3 linked regions of the Desulfocurvus vexinensis DSM 17965 genome follow. The protein of the gene in region 1 binds, or shares a complex with, the protein of each later gene. Links are inferred from orthologs where the notes say so. Each region holds a gene or a part of one and is shown on either strand. Other genes may lie near its edges. The genes, in order: secY, secG and secA.

What was found.
Region 2: secY (region 1) and secG share a complex: the UniProt entries of both Escherichia coli proteins name them as parts of the sec protein translocase complex. The link is inferred for Desulfocurvus vexinensis DSM 17965 from one-to-one orthologs.
Region 3: the proteins of secY (region 1) and secA are in contact, whole or in part, in a crystal structure (PDB 3DIN), measured with the Thermotoga maritima proteins. The link is inferred for Desulfocurvus vexinensis DSM 17965 from one-to-one orthologs. Residues at the interface, in WP_004081795.1 of Thermotoga maritima: Glu108, Gly109, Glu110, Glu111, Ala236, Glu237, Arg238, Arg239, Ile240, Thr241, Ile242, Gln243, Tyr244, Ala245, Arg246, Arg247, Val248, Thr249, Gly250, Arg251, Arg252, Val253, Tyr254, Gly256, Ala257, Ser258, Thr259, Tyr260, Leu261, Pro262; in WP_004082002.1 of Thermotoga maritima: Glu261, Ala262, Arg263, Lys300, Ala301, Arg302, Thr303, Ile304, Ile305, Leu323, Tyr324, Asp325, Pro326, Val329, Ser330, Tyr333, Ile336, Lys340, Phe345, Val349, Glu363, Phe364, Tyr374, Ser375, Gly376, Gly377, Glu393, Ile395, Thr482, Ser483.

What each region holds. Positions count from the first base shown.
Region 1 is NZ_JAEX01000006.1:163,583-169,739, reverse strand. Bases 2,180-5,089 are described here. They hold secY (preprotein translocase subunit SecY), read left to right. Parts: upstream 2,180-2,931; coding sequence 2,932-4,248; downstream 4,249-5,089. Other genes in these bases: map (type I methionyl aminopeptidase), read left to right, coding at 4,252-5,019; rplO (50S ribosomal protein L15), read left to right, coding at 2,477-2,926; rpmD (50S ribosomal protein L30), read left to right, coding at 2,301-2,477; rpsE (30S ribosomal protein S5), read left to right, coding at 2,180-2,285. Also shown: rplE (50S ribosomal protein L5), read left to right, coding at 1-208; G495_RS20965 (type Z 30S ribosomal protein S14), read left to right, coding at 222-407; rpsH (30S ribosomal protein S8), read left to right, coding at 425-808; rplF (50S ribosomal protein L6), read left to right, coding at 821-1,360; rplR (50S ribosomal protein L18), read left to right, coding at 1,370-1,729; more of rpsE, read left to right, coding at 1,746-2,179; rpmJ (50S ribosomal protein L36), read left to right, coding at 5,099-5,212; rpsM (30S ribosomal protein S13), read left to right, coding at 5,232-5,603; rpsK (30S ribosomal protein S11), read left to right, coding at 5,646-6,035; rpsD (30S ribosomal protein S4), read left to right, coding at 6,063-6,157. UniProt on the Escherichia coli protein: The central subunit of the protein translocation channel SecYEG. Consists of two halves formed by TMs 1-5 and 6-10.
Region 2 is NZ_JAEX01000005.1:299,962-305,882, forward strand. Bases 906-3,579 are described here. They hold secG (preprotein translocase subunit SecG), read left to right. Parts: upstream 906-1,895; coding sequence 1,896-2,264; downstream 2,265-3,579. Other genes in these bases: G495_RS0106910 (phosphoglycerate kinase), read left to right, coding at 906-1,093; tpiA (triose-phosphate isomerase), read left to right, coding at 1,097-1,855. Outside these bases: more of G495_RS0106910, read left to right, coding at 1-905. UniProt on the Escherichia coli protein: Subunit of the protein translocation channel SecYEG. Overexpression of some hybrid proteins has been thought to jam the protein secretion apparatus resulting in cell death; while this may be true it also results in FtsH-mediated degradation of SecY.
Region 3 is NZ_JAEX01000001.1:195,652-201,989, forward strand. Bases 2,115-5,205 are described here. They hold secA (preprotein translocase subunit SecA), read left to right. Parts: upstream 2,115-2,448; coding sequence 2,449-4,962; downstream 4,963-5,205. Other genes in these bases: G495_RS0100855 ((Fe-S)-binding protein), read left to right, coding at 2,115-2,369. Also shown: G495_RS0100850 (DMT family transporter), read right to left, coding at 1-898; more of G495_RS0100855, read left to right, coding at 1,212-2,114; G495_RS0100865 (ferritin-like domain-containing protein), read right to left, coding at 5,242-5,784; G495_RS0100870 (bacteriohemerythrin), read left to right, coding at 5,995-6,338. UniProt on the Escherichia coli protein: Required for protein export, interacts with the SecYEG preprotein conducting channel.

The sequences.
Region 1 (6,157 bases):
GCGCGACTTCCGCGGCGTTCCCGACCGCGGCTTCGACGGGCGTGGCAACTTCACCATGGGCATCAAGGAGCACACGATCTTCCCCGAGCTGAACATCGACCGCGTCGATCAGGTCAAGGGTATGAACGTGACCATCGTCACCACGGCCCCGACCGACAAGGAAGGGAAGGTGCTGCTCGATCTCTTGGGCATGCCTTTCAAGAAGTAAGGAGGAGTCCGCCTTGTCCCGTAAAGCACTTTTGAACAAGTCCCAGGCGAAACCCAAGTTTTCGAGCCGCGCGTACAATCGCTGCCCCATTTGTGGCCGCCCTCGCGCGTTCCTGCGTCGGTTCGGCATCTGCCGTATCTGCTTCCGCAACAAGGCGCTGGCTGGCGAACTGCCGGGTGTCCGTAAATCGAGCTGGTAATCTCCAAGGAGTCCATCATGGCAGTGGTTGATCCCATTGCGGATATGCTTACCCGCATTCGCAACGCCCACCAGGCTTTGCATGGCGAAGTGGCCATCCCCCGTTCCAAGGTGAAGTCCGCCATCGCGGGCATCCTGAAGGAAGAGGGCTACATCGCCGATTTCAGTGAGGAAGAGCGCGCCATCAAGATCGCGCTCAAGTACGAGGGCGGACGTCCGCTGATCAGCGGCATGAAGAAGATCAGCAAGCCTGGCCGCCGGGTGTATGTTGCCGCGTCCGACATCCCCCGCGTGCAGAACGGCCTGGGCATCTGTGTCCTGTCCACGTCCCAGGGTGTGCTGGACGGCGGTCGCGCCAAGGCGCAGAACGTGGGCGGCGAACTGCTGTTTGAAGTCTGGTAACGAGGAAGAGTCATGTCCAGAATCGGAAAGCAGCCCATCGCCATCCCTTCCGGGGTGGAAGTGACGATCGGCAAAGATATGATCAATGTCAAAGGCCCCAAGGGCGCCCTGGCCACTCCGGCCCACGAGAAGATCGTCGTGGCCAAGGACGGCGACCAGCTGGTGCTCACCCGCGCCGACGAAAGCCGGATCGCCCGGGCCCAGCACGGGCTGCGGCGCACCCTGCTGTCCAACTGCGTGCTGGGCGTGACCAAGGGCTTCGAGAAGGTTCTCGAGGTCGTGGGCGTCGGCTACAAGGTCCAGGTGCAGGGCAAGAACGTGGTGCTCACCGTGGGCTTCTCGCACCCGGTGGAGTTCCCGCTGCCTGCGGGCGTCGAGGCCAAGGCCGAAGGCAACAAGCTCACCCTGACCGGCATCGACAAGCAGGCCGTGGGCGAAGTTGCCGCGCAGATCCGTCGCGTGCGTCCGCCGGAGCCTTTCAAGGGCAAGGGCATCAAGTACGCGGATGAGACCATCCGCCGCAAGGCCGGCAAGTCCGGCGCCAAGAAGTAGGGGACGGCCATGAAACTCTCGAAGAACGAAGCGCGCCTGCGCAGAAAGATCCGCATCCGCAAGAAGGTGAACGGGACGGCCCAGCGCCCCCGGCTGTGCGTGTACCGTTCCAATGCGCATATCTACGCGCAGCTCGTCGATGACCTGACGGGCTCCACCATCGCCTCCGCCTCGTCCCTGGCCTTCGTCAAGAGCGGCCAGGCGGTCAAGCCCAACAAGTCGGGCGCCGAGGCCGTGGGCCGCGAGATCGCGAAGCTGGCTAAGGAAAAGAACGTCGAGACCGTGGTGTTCGACCGCAACGGCTATCTGTATCATGGCCGGATCAAGGCCTTGGCCGACGGCGCCCGCGAGGGCGGTCTGAAATTCTAAGCTGCGGAAGGGACAAATGGCTATTGAACGCGAACGTAAGGGTCCCCGGAAGGAGGCTCGCAAAGAGCCCCAGGAAGACCTCGGCATCATCGAGAAGATCGTCTACCTGAACCGCGTGGCCAAGGTCGTCAAGGGCGGCCGGCGCTTCAGCTTCAGCGCCCTGGTTGTGGTGGGCGACGGCAAGGGTTCGGTGGGCTACGGCCTGGGCAAGGCCGTCGAGGTTCCCGAGGCCATCCGCAAGGCCAGCGAGCAGGCCAAGAAGACCATGAAGAAGGTCCCGCTGCTCGACGGCACCCTGCCGTATGAGATCCTTGGCCGCTTTGGCGCCGCGCGCGTCATGCTCAAGCCCGCTTCCAAGGGTACCGGCATCATCGCCGGCGGCCCGGTGCGTGCGGTCATGGAGGCCGCGGGTGTCCACGACATCCTGACCAAGGCCATCGGCACCAACAACCCGCACAACGTCCTCAAGGCGACCATGGAGGGCCTGACCTCCCTGCGCAGCGCCGACCAGGTCTCCAGGCTGCGCGGAAAGAAAGTCGAAACGCCCAGGAAGTAGCGGGAGAGACGCGACATGGACACCATCAAGATCACACTGGTGAAGAGCCTGATCGGCTGTTCCCCCAGACAGCGCGCCACCGTGCACGCCCTGGGCCTGCGCAAGATCCGCCAGGTGAAGGAACTGCCCAAGAACGATGCCGTTCTCGGCATGGTCGAGAGAGTCAACCATCTCGTCGAGGTTGTGGAATAATGAGACTGCACGAATTGTACCCGTACCCGGAAGAAAGCCGGGACCGCAAGCGCGTCGGGCGCGGCCATGCCTCCGGGCAGGGCGGCACCTCCGGCAAGGGCCACAAGGGCCAGAACGCCCGCTCCGGCGGCGGCCGGCCCGCCCGTTTCGAGGGCGGCCAGATGCCCCTGGCCCGGCGCCTGCCCAAGCGTGGCTTCAAGAACGCCATGTTCCGCGTGATCTACCAGCCCCTGGCTGTGGGCCGCATCGCCGCCGCCTTCGAGGGCCAGGCCGAGATCTCCCTGGAAGACCTCTACGCCAAGGGATTGGTGCGCCGCGGCAGCCTGGTCAAGGTGCTGGCCGACGGCGAGCTCAAGGCCGCCATCACCGTGGAAGCGCACCGCTTCAGCAAGTCTGCGGCAGAGAAGATCGCTGCCGCCGGTGGAACCGCTAAGGCACTGGAAGGGTAACCGACGTGGCATTATCCGGGGTTGAGAATCTCGCCAGGCTGCCTGAACTGAAGAAACGGCTCCTGTGGACGCTGGGTCTGCTGGCGTTCTACCGCGTGGGCATCCACGTCCCCACCCCTGGTGTGGACACCGCCGCGTTGCAGGACTTCTTCGCCCAGGTTTCCAACACGCTGTTCGGCATCTTCAACATGTTCTCGGGCGGCGGGCTGGAGAATTTCTCCATCTTCGCCCTGGGCATCATGCCGTACATCTCGGCGTCCATCATCATCCAGCTGTTGACGGTGGTCAGCCCCGAGCTCAAGCGCCTGGCCAAGGAAGAGGGCGCTGCGGGCCGCAAGAAGATCACGCAGTACACGCGCTACGGCACGGTGCTGATCACCGTGGTCCAGGGCCTGTTCATCGCCATCGGCCTGGAAAACATGCAAAGCCCCACGGGCGCGCCCGTGGTGCTGGCGGCGGGCTGGGGCTTCCGGCTGACGACCATCATCACCCTCACGGCGGGCACGGTGCTCGTCATGTGGCTGGGCGAGCAGATGACCGAGCGCGGCATCGGCAACGGCATCTCGCTGATCATCTTCGGCGGCATCGTCGCCGGGCTGCCTGCGGGCGTGGGCAACACGTTCCAGCTCCTGGGCGCCGGCGAGCTGACCGTGTTCATTCTGCTGCTCCTGCTGGCCTTCATGGTTGCGGTCATGGTCGGCATCGTGTACATGGAGCGCTCGCAGCGCCGGATTCCCATCCAGTACGCCAAGCGTATGGTGGGCCGGCGCATGTACGGCGGGCAGACCACGCACCTGCCCCTGCGCGTGAACACCGCGGGAGTCATTCCGCCCATCTTCGCGTCGTCGATCCTGATGTTCCCGGCGACCCTGGCCCAGTTCTCCCAGGTGGACTGGCTCCAGGACGCCGCGGCGCTGTTCTCGCCGACGGGGATCTTGTACAACGTGTTCTTCGTGGCGCTGATCATCTTCTTCTGCTTCTTTTACACGGCGATCATCTTCGACCCGAAGGACATCGCCGAGAACATCAAGAAGCAGGGCGGCTTCATTCCGGGCATCCGCCCGGGCGCCAAGACGCACGAGTACATCGACCGGGTGCTGGCCCGCATCACGCTGTGGGGCGCCCTGTACATCTCGGCGGTGTGCGTGCTGCCGGTGCTGTTCGTGAGCAAGCTGGGCGGGCCGTTCTACTTCGGCGGCACCTCGCTGCTCATCGTGGTCGGCGTGTCCATGGATTTCATGTCCCAGATCGAGTCCTACCTCATCAGCCGCCAGTACGAGGGGCTCATGGGCAAGCAGGGCAGAATCAAGGGGCGGCGTTAGGCTTTGAAGAAAGTTCGGGGCATCTACATCAAGAACGGCGCGGAAATCGCGCTCATGCGCGAGGCGAACCGGATCGTATCCGTGATCCTCGACGCCCTGGGCGAAGCCGTGGCGCCTGGTGTCCCCACCATGCGCTTCGAGGAGATCGCCCAGGACATGTGCCGGCGGTTCGGGGTCCAGCCCGCCTTCCAGGGCTACGGTGGCTTCCCCTTCGCGCTGTGCTGCTCTGTGAATGAAGAGATCGTCCATGGTTTCCCGTCGCGCGAGCGCATCCTGCGCGAGGGTGACATCGTCAGCTTTGACATGGGCGTGATCTACCAGGGGTTTTACGGCGACTCGGCGCGGACCTACCCGGTGGGCGCGGTGAGCGCCCTGGCCCGCGACCTGATGGACGTCACCGCGCAATCCCTGGCGCGGGGCATCGAGAAGGCCCTGGCCGGGGGCAACCTGTACGACATCTCCCGGGCCGTGCAGGATTTTGTCGAGGCGCGCGGGTACAGCGTGGTGCGCCGCTTCGTGGGCCACGGTATCGGCCGCAAGCTGCACGAAAAGCCCGAAGTGCCCAATTTCGTGCCTGCGGGCATGGCGGGGCCGCCGCTCAAGCCGGGCATGGTGCTGGCCATCGAGCCCATGGTCTGTGCCGGGAGTTGCGAAGTGGAGATACTCGAAGACAAGTGGACAGCCGTGACGAAAGATCGTAAGTTGTCCGCCCATTTCGAGCATACGGTGGCGGTGACTCCCGAGGGGCCCGTCGTCCTGAGTGTGAGCTAAGCCGCAGGCTTGTGCCTGGGCATCGTCAGTCAAGTGCCGGAGCGTTCCGCCCGGTTGCAAGGTAAGTGGAGAACAGGTCATGAAAGTCAGACCCTCGGTCAAGAAGATGTGCCCCAAGTGCAAGGTGATCCGCCGCAAGGGCGTTCTGCGCGTGATTTGTGAAAACCCCCGGCACAAGCAGCGCCAGGGCTAAGGAATAAGGGGAAACCAAAGTGGCACGCATTGCTGGTATCGAACTGCCCAGGAACAAGCGTCTGGACATCGCCCTGACGTACATCTACGGCATCGGTCGCACCACCGCTCTGCAGATCCTGGACAAGGTCGGCGTGGACTGGAACCAGAGCACCGACGACCTCTCGGCTGAGGCCGCCAACGAGATCCGCAAGGAGATCGAGGACAACCACAAGGTCGAGGGCGACCTGCGCCGCGATGTGCAGGCCAACATCAAGCGGCTGATGGACATCGGCTGCTACCGGGGCCTGCGCCATCGTCGCGGCCTGCCGGTCCACGGCCAGCGCACCCACACCAACGCCCGCACCCGCAAGGGCCCGCGCCGTTCGGTGGTGGGCAAGAAGAAGAAGTAGCTGCGGCACGACACCATTTCAATAGTACGGAGATGAAGGACAATGGCTAGACCCCGCCGTACCGGCAAGAAGAAGGAAAAGAAGAACGTCCCGGTGGGCATCGCCCACGTTCGTGCTTCCTTCAACAACACGATCATCACCTTCACGGACCTGAAGGGCAACGTGATCTCCTGGGGCACCTCGGGCGCCCTGGGCTTCAAGGGCTCGCGCAAGAGCACGCCCTTCGCCGCCCAGGTGGCCGCAGAGGCCGCCGCCAAGAAGGCCATGGAGAACGGCATGCGCACCGTGGGTGTGCTCGTGAAGGGCCCGGGCGCCGGGCGCGAGGCCGCCATGCGCGCCATCAACAACGCGGGCATGAAGGTGTCCTTCATGCGCGACGTGACGCCCATCCCGCACAACGGCTGCCGTCCGCCCAAGCGGCGCCGGGTCTAACCGGCCCAATTTTCGGAGGAACGTGTTTTGGCTAGATATACCGATGCAAAATGCCGCGTCTGCCGCCGCGAGGGGCAGAAGCTGTTTTTGAAGGGTGACCGCTGCTTCACCGACAAGTGCTC
Region 2 (5,921 bases), on another replicon or contig:
CATCAAGGACGACAACCGCATCCGCGCCAGCCTGCCGACCCTGCGCCTGGCCCTGGAGCGCGGGGCTGCGCTCATCCTGTGCTCGCACCTGGGCAAACCCAAGGGCCAGGTGCGCGCCGAGTTCTCCCTGAAGCCCGTGGCCGACTATCTGGCCGGGCTGCTGGGCCGCGAGGTGGCCATGGCGCCGGACTGCGTGGGCCCCGAGGTCGCGCACATGGCGGCCATGATCGGCCCCGGCGGCATCCTGATGCTCGAGAACCTGCGCTTCCACAAGGAGGAGGAGGCCGGCGACGACGCCTTCGGCGCGGCCATGGCCGCCCTGTGCGACGTGTACTGCTGCGACGCCTTCGGCACGGCCCACCGCGCCCACGCCTCCATGACCGCCATCCCGGCCCACGCGCCCGAGAAATGCGCGGGGCTGCTGCTCATCAAGGAATGGAAATACCTGGGCCAGGCCCTGGCCGACCCGGCGCGGCCCTACGTGGCCATCTCCGGCGGGGCCAAGGTGTCCACCAAGCTGGGCATCCTGCGCAACCTGCTCTCCAAGGTGGACAAGCTCATCGTGGGCGGGGCCATGGCCAACACGTTCTTCCTGGCCCAGGGCCACGGGGTGGGCGCCTCGCTGGCGGAGCCCGACCTCGTGGGCGAGGCCCGCGCCGTGCTGGACGAGGCCGCCCGGCGCGGGGTGGATCTGTTGCTGCCCGTGGACTGCGTGCTGGGCTCCGGGCCCGACGCCCAGGCCGCCGGGGCCACCGTGAGTGTGGACGCCGTGCCCGAGGGGCAGATGATCCTCGACGCGGGCCCGGCCTCCGTGGCGCGCTGGGCTGGGGCCCTGGCCGGGGCGGGCACGGTGGTCTGGAACGGGCCGGTGGGCCTGTTCGAGACCCCGGCCTTCGCGGCGGGCTCCACGGGGCTGGCCCGGGCCGTGGTGGACTGCGGCGCCCTGACCATCATCGGCGGCGGCGACACCGGCGCGGCCCTGGTCGCCGCCGGGCTGGCCGACAAGGTGACCTTCGTCTCCACCGGCGGAGGCTCGTTCCTGGAACTCATGGAAGGCAAGGACATGCCCGCCTTCAAGGCCCTGGAGGTCTAGACCGTGAAAAAGCTCATGGCCGCCAACTGGAAGATGCACAAGACCACCGAAGAGGCCTTCGACACCGCCGAGGAGCTGGTGGCCCTGTGCGGCGCCGCCCTGCCGGAGGACCGCGAGGTGCTGGTCATCCCGCCGTTCACGGCCCTGCGCCGTACCGGGCAGGCCCTGGCGGGCAACCCGCGTTTCCTGCTGGGCGGGCAGAACTTCTACCCCGAGGAGCAGGGTGCCTTCACCGGCGAAATCTCCCCGGCCATGCTGCTGGACGTGGGCTGCGCCTTCGTCCTGGCCGGGCACTCCGAGCGCCGCCACGTGCTGGGCGAAACCGACGAGATGGTCGGGCGCAAGGTGGCCTTCGGCCTGGAGCGCGGGCTGTCGGTGATCCTGTGCGTGGGCGAGCGCATCGACGAGCGCCGCGCCGGGCAGGTGGAGCAGGTGCTGCGCACCCAGCTGGACAAGGGCCTGGCGGGCGTGGACCGGGGCGTGGACCCCGAGCGGCTGGTGGTGGCCTACGAGCCGGTGTGGGCCATCGGCACCGGCGAGGTGGCCGGGCCGCAGGAGATCGTCCAGGCCCACGCCTTCGTGCGCCAGGAGCTGGTGCGCGCCTTCGGCGAGGCCGGGCGGGAAATGCGCATCCAGTACGGCGGCAGCGTCAAGCCCGACAACGCCGCCGAGATTATTCACCTTGACAACGTGGACGGCGTGCTGGTAGGAGGCGCAAGCTTGCGGGCCGACAGTTTCAGCCGCATTGTCCTGGCCGATTGACGCGCCGGGAACCGCAAGAGCGCCCTCAGGAGGAACTTACTTGGAAGCCCTGGTTTTGACCCTGCACATTCTCGCGTGCATCATTCTCGTCGTTCTCGTGCTCCTGCAATCCGGCAAGGAAGGCATGGGCGTGATCTTCGGCGGCGGCTCGTCGTCCATGTTCGGCGGCTCCGGCGCCGGAAGCCTCCTGACCAAGCTGACCGCCTTCCTGGCCGTGGTCTTTCTCGTGACCTCGCTGCTCTACAACATCCTGTCCAGCTCCACGCGCTCGGACGACGGCGGCTCGGTGATCATCGGCCAGCCCGCCGTCGAGGCCCCGGCCCCGGTTGCGGAAGAGCCCAAGGAGCAGGCCCCGCCCTTCGACAGCATCCAGGTCGAGGAGCCCAAGGCCGAGGAGAAGGCCCAGTAGCGCCCCGCACACATCCTGCGCCGAAGTGGTGGAACTGGTAGACACGCCATCTTGAGGGGGTGGTGACCTCACGGTCGTGGGAGTTCGAGTCTCCCCTTCGGCACCATGACGACAAAGGGCCACGGCATCGCGCCGCGGCCCTTTTTCCTTGTCCGCAACCGCGTTCCCCGCCCATTTCCTTCTGGCCTGCACCGGCCCCGGCGGCCTGAATCTGGTTTTCTCACCCTCCGGCCTCTGGGCGCGGGGCGGGCCCGGCCCGTGGCGGCGCCCCGCTCCAGGGGGCAGGCCGCGTGCCGTGCGCCGGGGCGCGGCCTGCCCGGGGGCAACGGGCTCTCGGCACAACGCATATCCACTCCGTCCATCAGGGGGCGGCCTGCCCGGGGGCAACGGGCTTTTTCTGCGCGCCTTTCCGGGCCGGATGCGCCGGGGGCTGGCCTGCGGCCCGAAAATTCCCAACGCTGGTAGTTTGATTTAAATACCTTTAATTTCAAATTGTTATAATTGATATTCAGCAAAGTTATGTGCAAAAGAATGCGCACCCTGGTCTTTTTTGACGCCCCCGCTCCCACGGCCTAGGACAATAGGCAAGAGACCCTGGAACCCGCCGGTTTTGCGCTGCGGGCGGGCAGGGTGGGAGGACGCCGCGGGTGCGGCGTCGCCGCACGCGATGCGGAGTCGTCTTCTTCAATATGCTTGAACAAGCATAATGCGGCGCGGGGGCCAGCCCCCCGGCCGCGCAACCTGACGGAGGAACCCATGGGCATTTCAAGGCGAAGTTTCCTCAAGGTCGCGGGAGCCGGGGCCGTGGGGCTGACCCTGGGCCAGCTCGGCCTGGACCTGCGGCCCGTCGCGGCCCACGCCTATGCGATGAAGATCGAGGGCGCCAGGGAAGTCATCTCCATCTGCCCCTTCTGCTCGTGCTGCTGCAACGTGCTCATGCACGTCAAGGACGGCACGGTGATCAACGTCGAGGGCGACCCGGACTACCCCGTGAGCCAGGGCGCGCTGTGCGCCAAGGGAGCGGCGTTGTTGACCATGCACGTCAACGACCACCGGCTGACCAAGCCCCTGTACCGCGCCCCCGGGTCGGACCGCTGGGAGGAAAAGGACTGGGACTGGACCATTGAGCGCATCGCCCGCCGGGTGAAGGACACCCGCGACCGCGACTTCAGGACCGTCAACGACAAGGGCCAGACCGTCAACCGCGTGGAGTCCATCTTCCAGCTCGGCACCTCGCAGATGGACAACGAGGAGTGCTCCGTTTCGCACCAGATGCTGCGCAGCCTGGGGGTCGTCCACATCGACCATCAGGCCCGTATCTGACACAGCGCCACTGTACCGGCTCTGGCAGAGTCGTTCGGACGCGGCGCGATGACCAACCACTGGACCGACATCGAGAATGCCGACGCCATCCTCATCATGGGGAGCAACGCGGCTGAGCACCATCCCATCTCCTTCAAATGGGTGCTCAAGGCCAAGGACAAGGGCGCCAAGGTCATGCATGTCGATCCCAAATTCTCCAGAACCTCCGCGCGCAGCGACTTCCACGTCCCCCTGCGCTCCGGCACCGACATCGCCTTTCTGGGCGGCATGGTGAAGTACATCCTGGACAACGACAAGTTCTTCCATGACTACGTCGTCCAGTACACCAACGCGGCCTGCATCGTGGGCGAGAAGTACTCCTTCTCCAACGGCATGTTCGCGGGCTTCGACAAGAAGACCGGGCGCTACGACCGCAGCAAATGGGCCTTCGAACGCGACGAGAACGGCCTGCCCCGGCGTGACACGACCTTCAAGCACAAGCGGTGCGTGCTGAACCTCATGCGCGCCCACTACAGCCGCTACACCCTGGAGCGCGTCTCCAGCACCACCGGCGTGTCGCGCGAGAACCTGCTGCGCGTGTACGAGACCTTCGCGGCCACTGGCACGCCCGACAAGGCCGGGACCATGATGTACGCCCTGGGCTGGACCCAGCACACCGTGGGCGTGCAGAACATCCGCCTGGCGGCCATCGTGCAACTGCTGCTGGGCAATATCGGCGTGGCTGGCGGCGGCATCAACGCCCTGCGCGGCGAGCCCAACGTCCAGGGCTCCACGGACCATGCCCTGCTGTACCACATCCTGCCCGGCTACCTGCCCATGGTCCAGGCCAACTGGCCGACCCTGGCCGACTACAACAAGGCCAACACGCCCAAGTCCAGCGACCCGCAGAGCGCCAACTGGTGGCAGAACCGGCCCAAGTACCTGGCTAGCTTGCTCAAGTCCTGGTTCGGCGACAACGCCACCGCGGAGAACGAGTTCGGCTACGGCCTGCTGCCGCGCCTGGACGAGCACGGCGACTACTCGCTCATGTACCTCTTCGACAGGATGTACAAGGGCTCGGTCAAGGGCGGCTTCGTGTTCGGCACCAACCCCGCCCAGAGCGCGCCCAACACCCACAAGACCCGCCGCGCCCTGGCCAACCTGGAGTGGCTGGTGGTGGGCGAGTTGCACCACACCGAAACCTCGGACTTCTGGCGCGGCCCGGGCATGAACCCCGCCGACGTCGCCACCGAGGTCTTCCTGCTGCCCAGCGCCCAGCGCGGCGAGAAGGAAGGCAGCATCACCAACTCCGGGCGCTGGCTCATGTGGCACTACATGGCCCAGCAGCCTCTGGGCCAGTGCCGCTCCATGGGCACCATGATCGTGGACCTGATGAACGCCGTGCGCAAGCTCTACCGCCAGGAGTCCGGCGCCCTGCCCGAGCAGGTGCTCGCCCACGACTGGCCCCAGGCCTTCGACCCCGAGCACATCGCCAGGCGCAACAACGGCTGGTTCACCCGCGACGTGGAGGTCAACGGCGTGACCTACAAGAAGGGCCAGCAGGTGCCCGGCTTCGCCAACCTCACGGACGACGGCGCCACGGCCTGCTCCGCCTGGGTGCAGTGCGGCTCGTACCTCGACTGCGGCAACCTCGCCAAGCGGCGCGACCTGAGCCAGACGCCCATGCAGGCCAACATCGGGCTGTTCCCGAACTTCGCCTGGGCCTGGCCCATGAACCGCCGCGTGCTCTACAACCGCGCCTCGGTGGACGAAAACGGCAGGCCGTGGAACCCGGCCAAGGCCGTCATCGTCTGGGAGGACGGCAAGTGGGTCGGCGACGTGCCCGACGGCGGCTGGCCGCCCATGGCCAGCGGCAAGGGCAAGCTGCCCTTCATCATGTCCACAGACGGCTACGGCCAGCTCTACGGCCCCGGCCGCCTGGACGGCCCGCTGCCCGAGCACTACGAGCCCGCAGAAACCCCGCTGGCCAGGAACCCGTTCTCGGGCCAGCTCAGCAACCCGTGCATGAAGCGCATGAAGAGCGACGCCGACCCGCTGGCCAAGCCCGCCGACAGCCGCTTCCCCATCGTGCTGACCACGTATTGCCTCACCGAGCACTGGTGCGGCGGCGGCGAGACGCGCAACACCCCCGTGCTGCTCGAGGCCGAGCCCCAGCAGTACGTGGAGCTGTCGCCCGAGCTGGCCCAGGAGAAGGGCATCGCCAACGGCGACGTGGTGGTGGTGGAGAGCGCGCGCGGCCGGGTGGAGGCCGTGGCCATGGTCACGGTGCGCATGCGCCCGCTGCCCGTGGAAGGGCGGATCATCCACGAGATCGGCATGCCCTTCTGCTTCGGC
Region 3 (6,338 bases), on another replicon or contig:
AGGCGGCGCGGGCCTCGCGGCACAGCAGCACGCCCCCGAGCACCAAGGCCGAGGCCGCGAACTGCTGCGGCGTGAAGACCTCGTCCAGCAGCCACCAGCCCAGGGCCACCACCACCACCGGGATCAGGTTCATGAACGCCCCGGCCTGGCTGGCGGGTAGGTATTTGACCCCGTAGTTGTAGCACAGGTAGGCGCCCAGGGTCACGCCCAGGCCCAGGAAGACCACGCTGCCCACGGCGGCGGGCGGGAAGCTGCGCGGCAGCTCCGTGCCCGGCAGGGCCAGGGCGGGCAGGAAGAACAGCGTGCCGACCACGGCCATGAACGCCGTGATGTACAGGGGGCTGTAGCGCGCGGACAGGTGCTTGGCGGTGACGATGTAGCAGGTGGCCGAGGCCATGGCCAGGACCTCCAGGAAATTGCCCAGCACCGGGTTGGGGGCGGTTTCGCTGGCCTGGCCCGAGGCCGACAGCCAGGCCACCCCGGCCAGGGCCAGGGCGAATCCGGCCATGGTCCGCCGCGAGACGCGCTCGCCCAGGAAGGCCACGGCGGCGGCGGCGATCATCAGCGGCAGGGTGGCGGCGACCATCCCGGCCTGGGAGGCCGTGGTCAGGCGCAGGGCGTTGGCCTCGAACACGAAGTACAGGCACGGCTCGCCCAGGCTCATGAACAGCAAAAGGCGCAGGTCGCCGGGGCGGCGGTCCTGGTGCGGGTGCATGCGCACGGCCAGGGGCAGCAGCACCAGCGCCGCCAGGGCCATGCGCCCGAAGACCACCACCATGGGGTCGAAGACCATCACCGCGTATTTCATGGCCACGAAGGCCCCGGCCCACAGCAGCGAGGCCACGGTCAACGCGGCCACGGGCAGCAGGGGGAAGCGGGGGGCGGAGGCGGGGGTCATGGGGGTGGCCTTGGTGCGGGTGCGCGGGCAACAGTGAGCACTAGCCCCGGGCGGGCCGGGTGTAAAGGGAAACCCGCTCCGCCCCGGGGGGCGGGCGGCCAGGGCGCCCGGCGGACCTCCCGCGCGGCGCGGCCCGGAGGCTGACAGGATTGCGCCGCGTGGCCGCACTGCGGCCCTCCCCCCTGCCGCGCGGCGCGGCCCGGGGCCCATTGGGGCGCCACGCATTGACGCGGCCCGGGGACGTACTTATCCTTTGGCTTCGCGCGCGCTGGGCGCGCGACCCCCGAGAATCGCCACGGAGCGCCCCGAGATCATGGATTCCCCCGCGCGGTCGCACGAGCCGCAGTGCATCCTGTGTGGCCGCTGCCTGGAAGTCTGCCCGCTGCTCGCCGCCACCGGGCGCGAGGAGCTCTCCCCCCGGGCCAAGCTCTACACCCTGCGCCGCCTGGCCGACGCGCCCGGCGAACTGGACGCCCGGGCCGTGGAGCGGCTGGCCGGGCTGTGCCTGTCGTGCGGGCGCTGCGCGCGGGTCTGCCCCCAGGGGCTGGACGTGCCCGGGGCCGTGGCCCTGGCCCGGGGGCGGCATCCGGGCTTCCAGGCTTGGCTGTGGCGGGCCTGGATCGGGCGGGCCGACCTGCTGTGGCCGGGCGCCGCGCGCCTGGGCGCGGCCCTGGGGCCGCGCGGCGGCCCGGGCGCCCTGGGGCGCAGGCTGGCGGCCCTGGCCCCGGCCCGGCGCCCGGCGCCCCTGCTGCGGCCCGAGGCATTCGGCCCTTGCCCTGACGCGGGGAAGACCGTACTTTTCAGCGGGTGCCTGGCCCGGACCCTGCGCCCGGACTGGGCGCGCACGGCCACGGACCTGCTGCGCCGCCTGGGCTGCGAGCCCGGGCCCGAGCCCGCCTGGGGCTGCTGCGGCGCGACCCTGGGCCACGCCGGGCTGGCCGGGGCCCGCGCCGGGGCCGTGGCCCGCAACGTGGCCGCCTGGCGTGCGGCGGGCCGCCCTCGGGTGGTGACGTTTTGCGCCTCGTGCACCCACGGGCTGGCCGCCTACGCCGCCGACCCCGTTGCCGGGCTGGACGCCGCCGAGGCCGCCGCCTGGGCCGAGGCCGTGACGCCCCTGTCGCGGCTTTTGGGGCGCGTCCGTTTTTCCGTGGCCGCCGCGCCGGGGCGGGTGCTGTACCACGCGCCCTGCCACGCCGGGCCCGCCGACCCCGACCGCGCCTGGCTCACCGGGCTGCCGGGCCTGGACGCGGACCCCGGCGACGGGCGCGACTGCTGCGGCCTGGGCGGCGTCATGCAGCTCGGGGCCCCGGACCTGTCGCGGGCCGTGGCCGCGCGGCTGTGGCAGCGGCGCGCCGCCGCCCCGGGCGACCTGATGCTGTCGGGCTGCAGCGGCTGCCTGACGCAGCTTGCGGCCACCGCGCCCCTGGGCGTGGCCGTGGCCCACTGGCTGGATTGCATCGACATGGCTTGAGAAGTCGCATACCACTTTGCCAAACGGTGCGCCCGGGCCCCCGGGCCGGGACGCGCGCCACGCCAAGCGAGGAAACCATATGCTGGGTGTCATCGGCCGCAAGATTTTCGGGACCAAGAACGAGCGCTACCTGAAGACGCTGCGGCCCCTGGTGGACGCCATCGGCGCCCGCGAACAGGACACGCGCAAGCTCGCCGACGCCGATTTTCCTGGGCGCACCGCCGAGCTGCGCGCCCAGGCCCAGGCCGGGCGCAGCCTGGACGAGATGCTGCCCGAGGTCTTCGCCCTGGTGCGCGAGGCCGGGCGCCGCGCGCTGGACATGCGCCACTTCGACGTGCAGCTCGTGGGCGGCATCACCCTGCACCAGGGGCGCATCGCCGAGATGCGCACCGGCGAGGGCAAGACCCTGGTGGCGACCCTGCCCGTGGTGCTCAACGCCCTGACGGGCAAGGGCGCCCACGTGGTCACCGTCAACGACTACCTGGCCCGGCGCGACGCCGAATGGATGGGCCAGATCTATTCGTTCCTCGGCCTGAGCACGGGCGTCATCGTCCACGGGCTGGACGACACCCAGCGCAGGGCCGCCTACGGCGCCGACATCACCTACGGCACCAACAACGAATTCGGCTTCGACTACCTGCGCGACAACATGAAGTTCTACCTCGAACAGCTCGTGCAGCGCGACCTGAACTTCTGCATCGTGGACGAGGTGGACTCCATCCTCATCGACGAGGCGCGCACCCCGCTGATCATTTCCGGCCAGGCCGACATGGCCGTGGGCATGTACACCCAGATCGACGCCATCATCCCGGCCCTCAAGGTGGACCGCGACTTCACCCTGGACGAGAAGGCCCGCACCGTGGCCCTCACCGACGAGGGCTCGGCCCGCTGCGAGCAGATCCTGAACATCGACAACCTCTACGACCCGGCCAACATCGCCTACCAGCACCATATTCTTCAGGCCCTCAAGGCCCACAAGCTCTTCAAGCGCGACGACGACTACATCGTCAAGGACGACCAGGTGGTCATCGTGGACGAGTTCACCGGGCGGCTCATGCCCGGGCGGCGCTTCTCCGACGGCCTGCACCAGGCCCTGGAAGCCAAGGAAGGCGTCAAGGTCGAGGCCGAGAACCAGACCCTGGCCTCCATCACCTTCCAGAACTTCTTCCGCATGTACGCCAAGCTCTCGGGCATGACCGGCACCGCCGACACCGAGGCCGTGGAGTTCAAGCAGATCTACGGGCTGGACGTGGTGGCCATCCCCACCAACATGCCCATGGTCCGCAAGGACCACCCCGACGCCATCTACAAGAACCAGCAGGCCAAGTACCGGGCCATCGTCAACGAGATCGAGGATCTGCACAAGAAGGGCCAGCCCGTCCTGGTGGGCACCGTATCCATCGACAAGTCCGAGCTCATCAGCGCCATGCTCACCAAGCGCCGCGTGCCGCACAACGTGCTCAACGCCAAGCAGCACGAGAAGGAGGCCGAGATCGTGGCCGAGGCCGGGCAGCGCGGTAAGGTGACCATCGCCACCAACATGGCCGGGCGCGGTACCGACATCAAGCTCGGCGAGGGCGTGACCGGCCTGGGCGGCCTGTTCATCCTGGGCACCGAGCGCCACGAATCGCGGCGCATCGACAACCAGCTGCGCGGCCGCTCGGGCCGCCAGGGCGACCCCGGCGCCTCGCGCTTCTACCTGGCGCTGGATGACGACCTGATGCGCCTGTTCGGCTCCGACCGCCTGACGGGCATCATGGAGCGCCTGGGCCTGAACGAGGAGGACGCCATCGAGAACGCCATGGTCTCCCGGGCCATCGAGAACGCCCAGAAGCGCGTGGAAGCCCACAACTTCGACATCCGCAAGCAGCTCCTGGATTTCGACGACACCATGAACCAGCAGCGCGCCGCCATCTACGCCCAGCGCCGCCAGATCATGGCCGCCGACGAGGAGCGCCTCCAGGAAATGGTTGAGGCCTTCACCGACGACCTGCTGGAGGAACTCTACGCGCCCATTACCGCCAGCAAGCAGCCCGACCCCGAGGACGTGGCCTACTGCGCCGCGCGCCTGGAAGAGATTTTCGACCTGTGGGACGCCCAGACCATGAAGGACGACCTGCCCGCCCGCGACGAGGCCCACGCGGGCATCATGGACAAGTTCTCCACCCTGCGCGCGGGCGCCGCCGACGTGTACAAGGAAATCCTGCGCTACTTCCTGCTCGAAGCCCTGGACCGCAACTGGAAGGACCACCTGCTGTCCATGGACCACCTGCGCGAGGGCATCGGCCTGCGCGGCTACGGCCAGAAGGACCCCAAGCAGGAATACAAGCGCGAAGGCTTCGGCCTGTTCCAGGACATGCTCGCGCGCATCAAGGAGCACGCCCTGCGCTCGCTGGTGCGCGTGCGCCTCAAGTCCCAGGTGGAGGAGGAGGACTTCAAGCACAAGGAGGAGCCCGCCAAGGTGCGCTACTCCGGCGGCGCCCAGGCCCCCCAGCAGCCCGAAACCGTGCGCCGCGAGGCCCCCAAGACCGGCCGCAACGACCCCTGCCCCTGCGGCAGCGGCAAGAAATACAAGAAATGCTGCGGCAAATAGCCCGGGCTGCCCGGGCTGGCCGACCCCTGCGGGCTGTGAAGCCCGGCGGGGGAGGGAAAACCCCCCTTTTCTTGAGGAGAAAAGGGGGGTTTTCCCTCCCCCGCGCCCCCTCCCTTTCCCCCCAAAAGACCTTTTTCTTTGGGGGGATGGGGTCGGCTTTCGAGAACGGTTGCGGCGGCGGTTGCCCCGTGCCGGGGCCCTGGCCGCCGCCCCGGCGGACCATACGAAAGGCCCCGCCGCGTTGCCGGGGCGGGGCCTTGGTGCTTGCGCGGGGGCGGGCTATTCGCCTGCGCCCAGCGAGAAGCCCTTGGTGGACGGGCCGGTGCTGGCCGAGGTCCCGGCGATCTTGGACAGGTAGGTGTCGCCCAGGGTCTTGATGTGGTTGCCCACGTTGTCGAAGTGGTTGAAGTGGGCCTGCTCCTCGTCGATGATGGCCTCGAAGAGCTTGGAGCTCACGTTGTCGCCGCACTCGCGGCAGACCTGCAGGAACTGGTTGTACACGTCGATGGTGCTGTCCTCGACGCTGGCGTCGAAGGGGAAGATGGTGCGCACGTCCTGGGCCTTGATGACCTTGTCGGCCAGGTCGGTGGTCGGCTCGCCGCCCAGTTCCTTGATGCGCTCGGCGAACTGCTCGGCGTGGCGCATTTCGTCGATGGCGATGAGCTTCATGTCGCGGGCCAGCTCGCCGTAGTCCATGCCGTCCAGCCCATAGTGCTGGTTCATGTACTGGGAAATGGCGTACAGTTCCATGGCCCGGGCCTTGTTCAGGACGACGAGCACTTTTTCCTTGCGTTTTTCCTTTTCGGTCTTTGCCTTGGGCATGGTATTCTCCTTGGGTTTGGGGTCGAGGCCGCGCCGGGGCGGCCGGAAGGTCCATCTTCGACCATACTATAGGGCAATGCGGCGCGGATTCAAGGGATGAGAGCCGTTTTCATCGCGCCCGGGCCGCGCGGCTTGACAGCCGGGGGGTGACGTCCTAATCAGGCCCATCATGCGCGCTTGCGCGCCCAACAGGATGCAAGGAGGCCCGCGATGCCCCGGATCGAATGGAACGACAGCCTGAAGCTTGGCGTCGCCAAGCTGGACAAGCAGCACGAGAAGCTCGTCGGCCTGATGAACGACCTGTTCGACGCCTGCACCCAGGGCAGGGGGGCGGATGTGGTGGAGGAGGCCATCTTCGAGGCCCACGACTACATCGACTACCATTTCACCTCCGAGCAGCGGCTGATGGAGGAGTACGAGTACCCTGACCTGGGCGAGCATGTGGACGAGCACGACGACTATATCGTGCAGGCGGCGGACGATTTCGCGGTGCTCCGCGAGGGGGCCGGGGATGAGGCCCGCGAGGTGCTGGAGCGCCTGACGGGCTGGTGGGT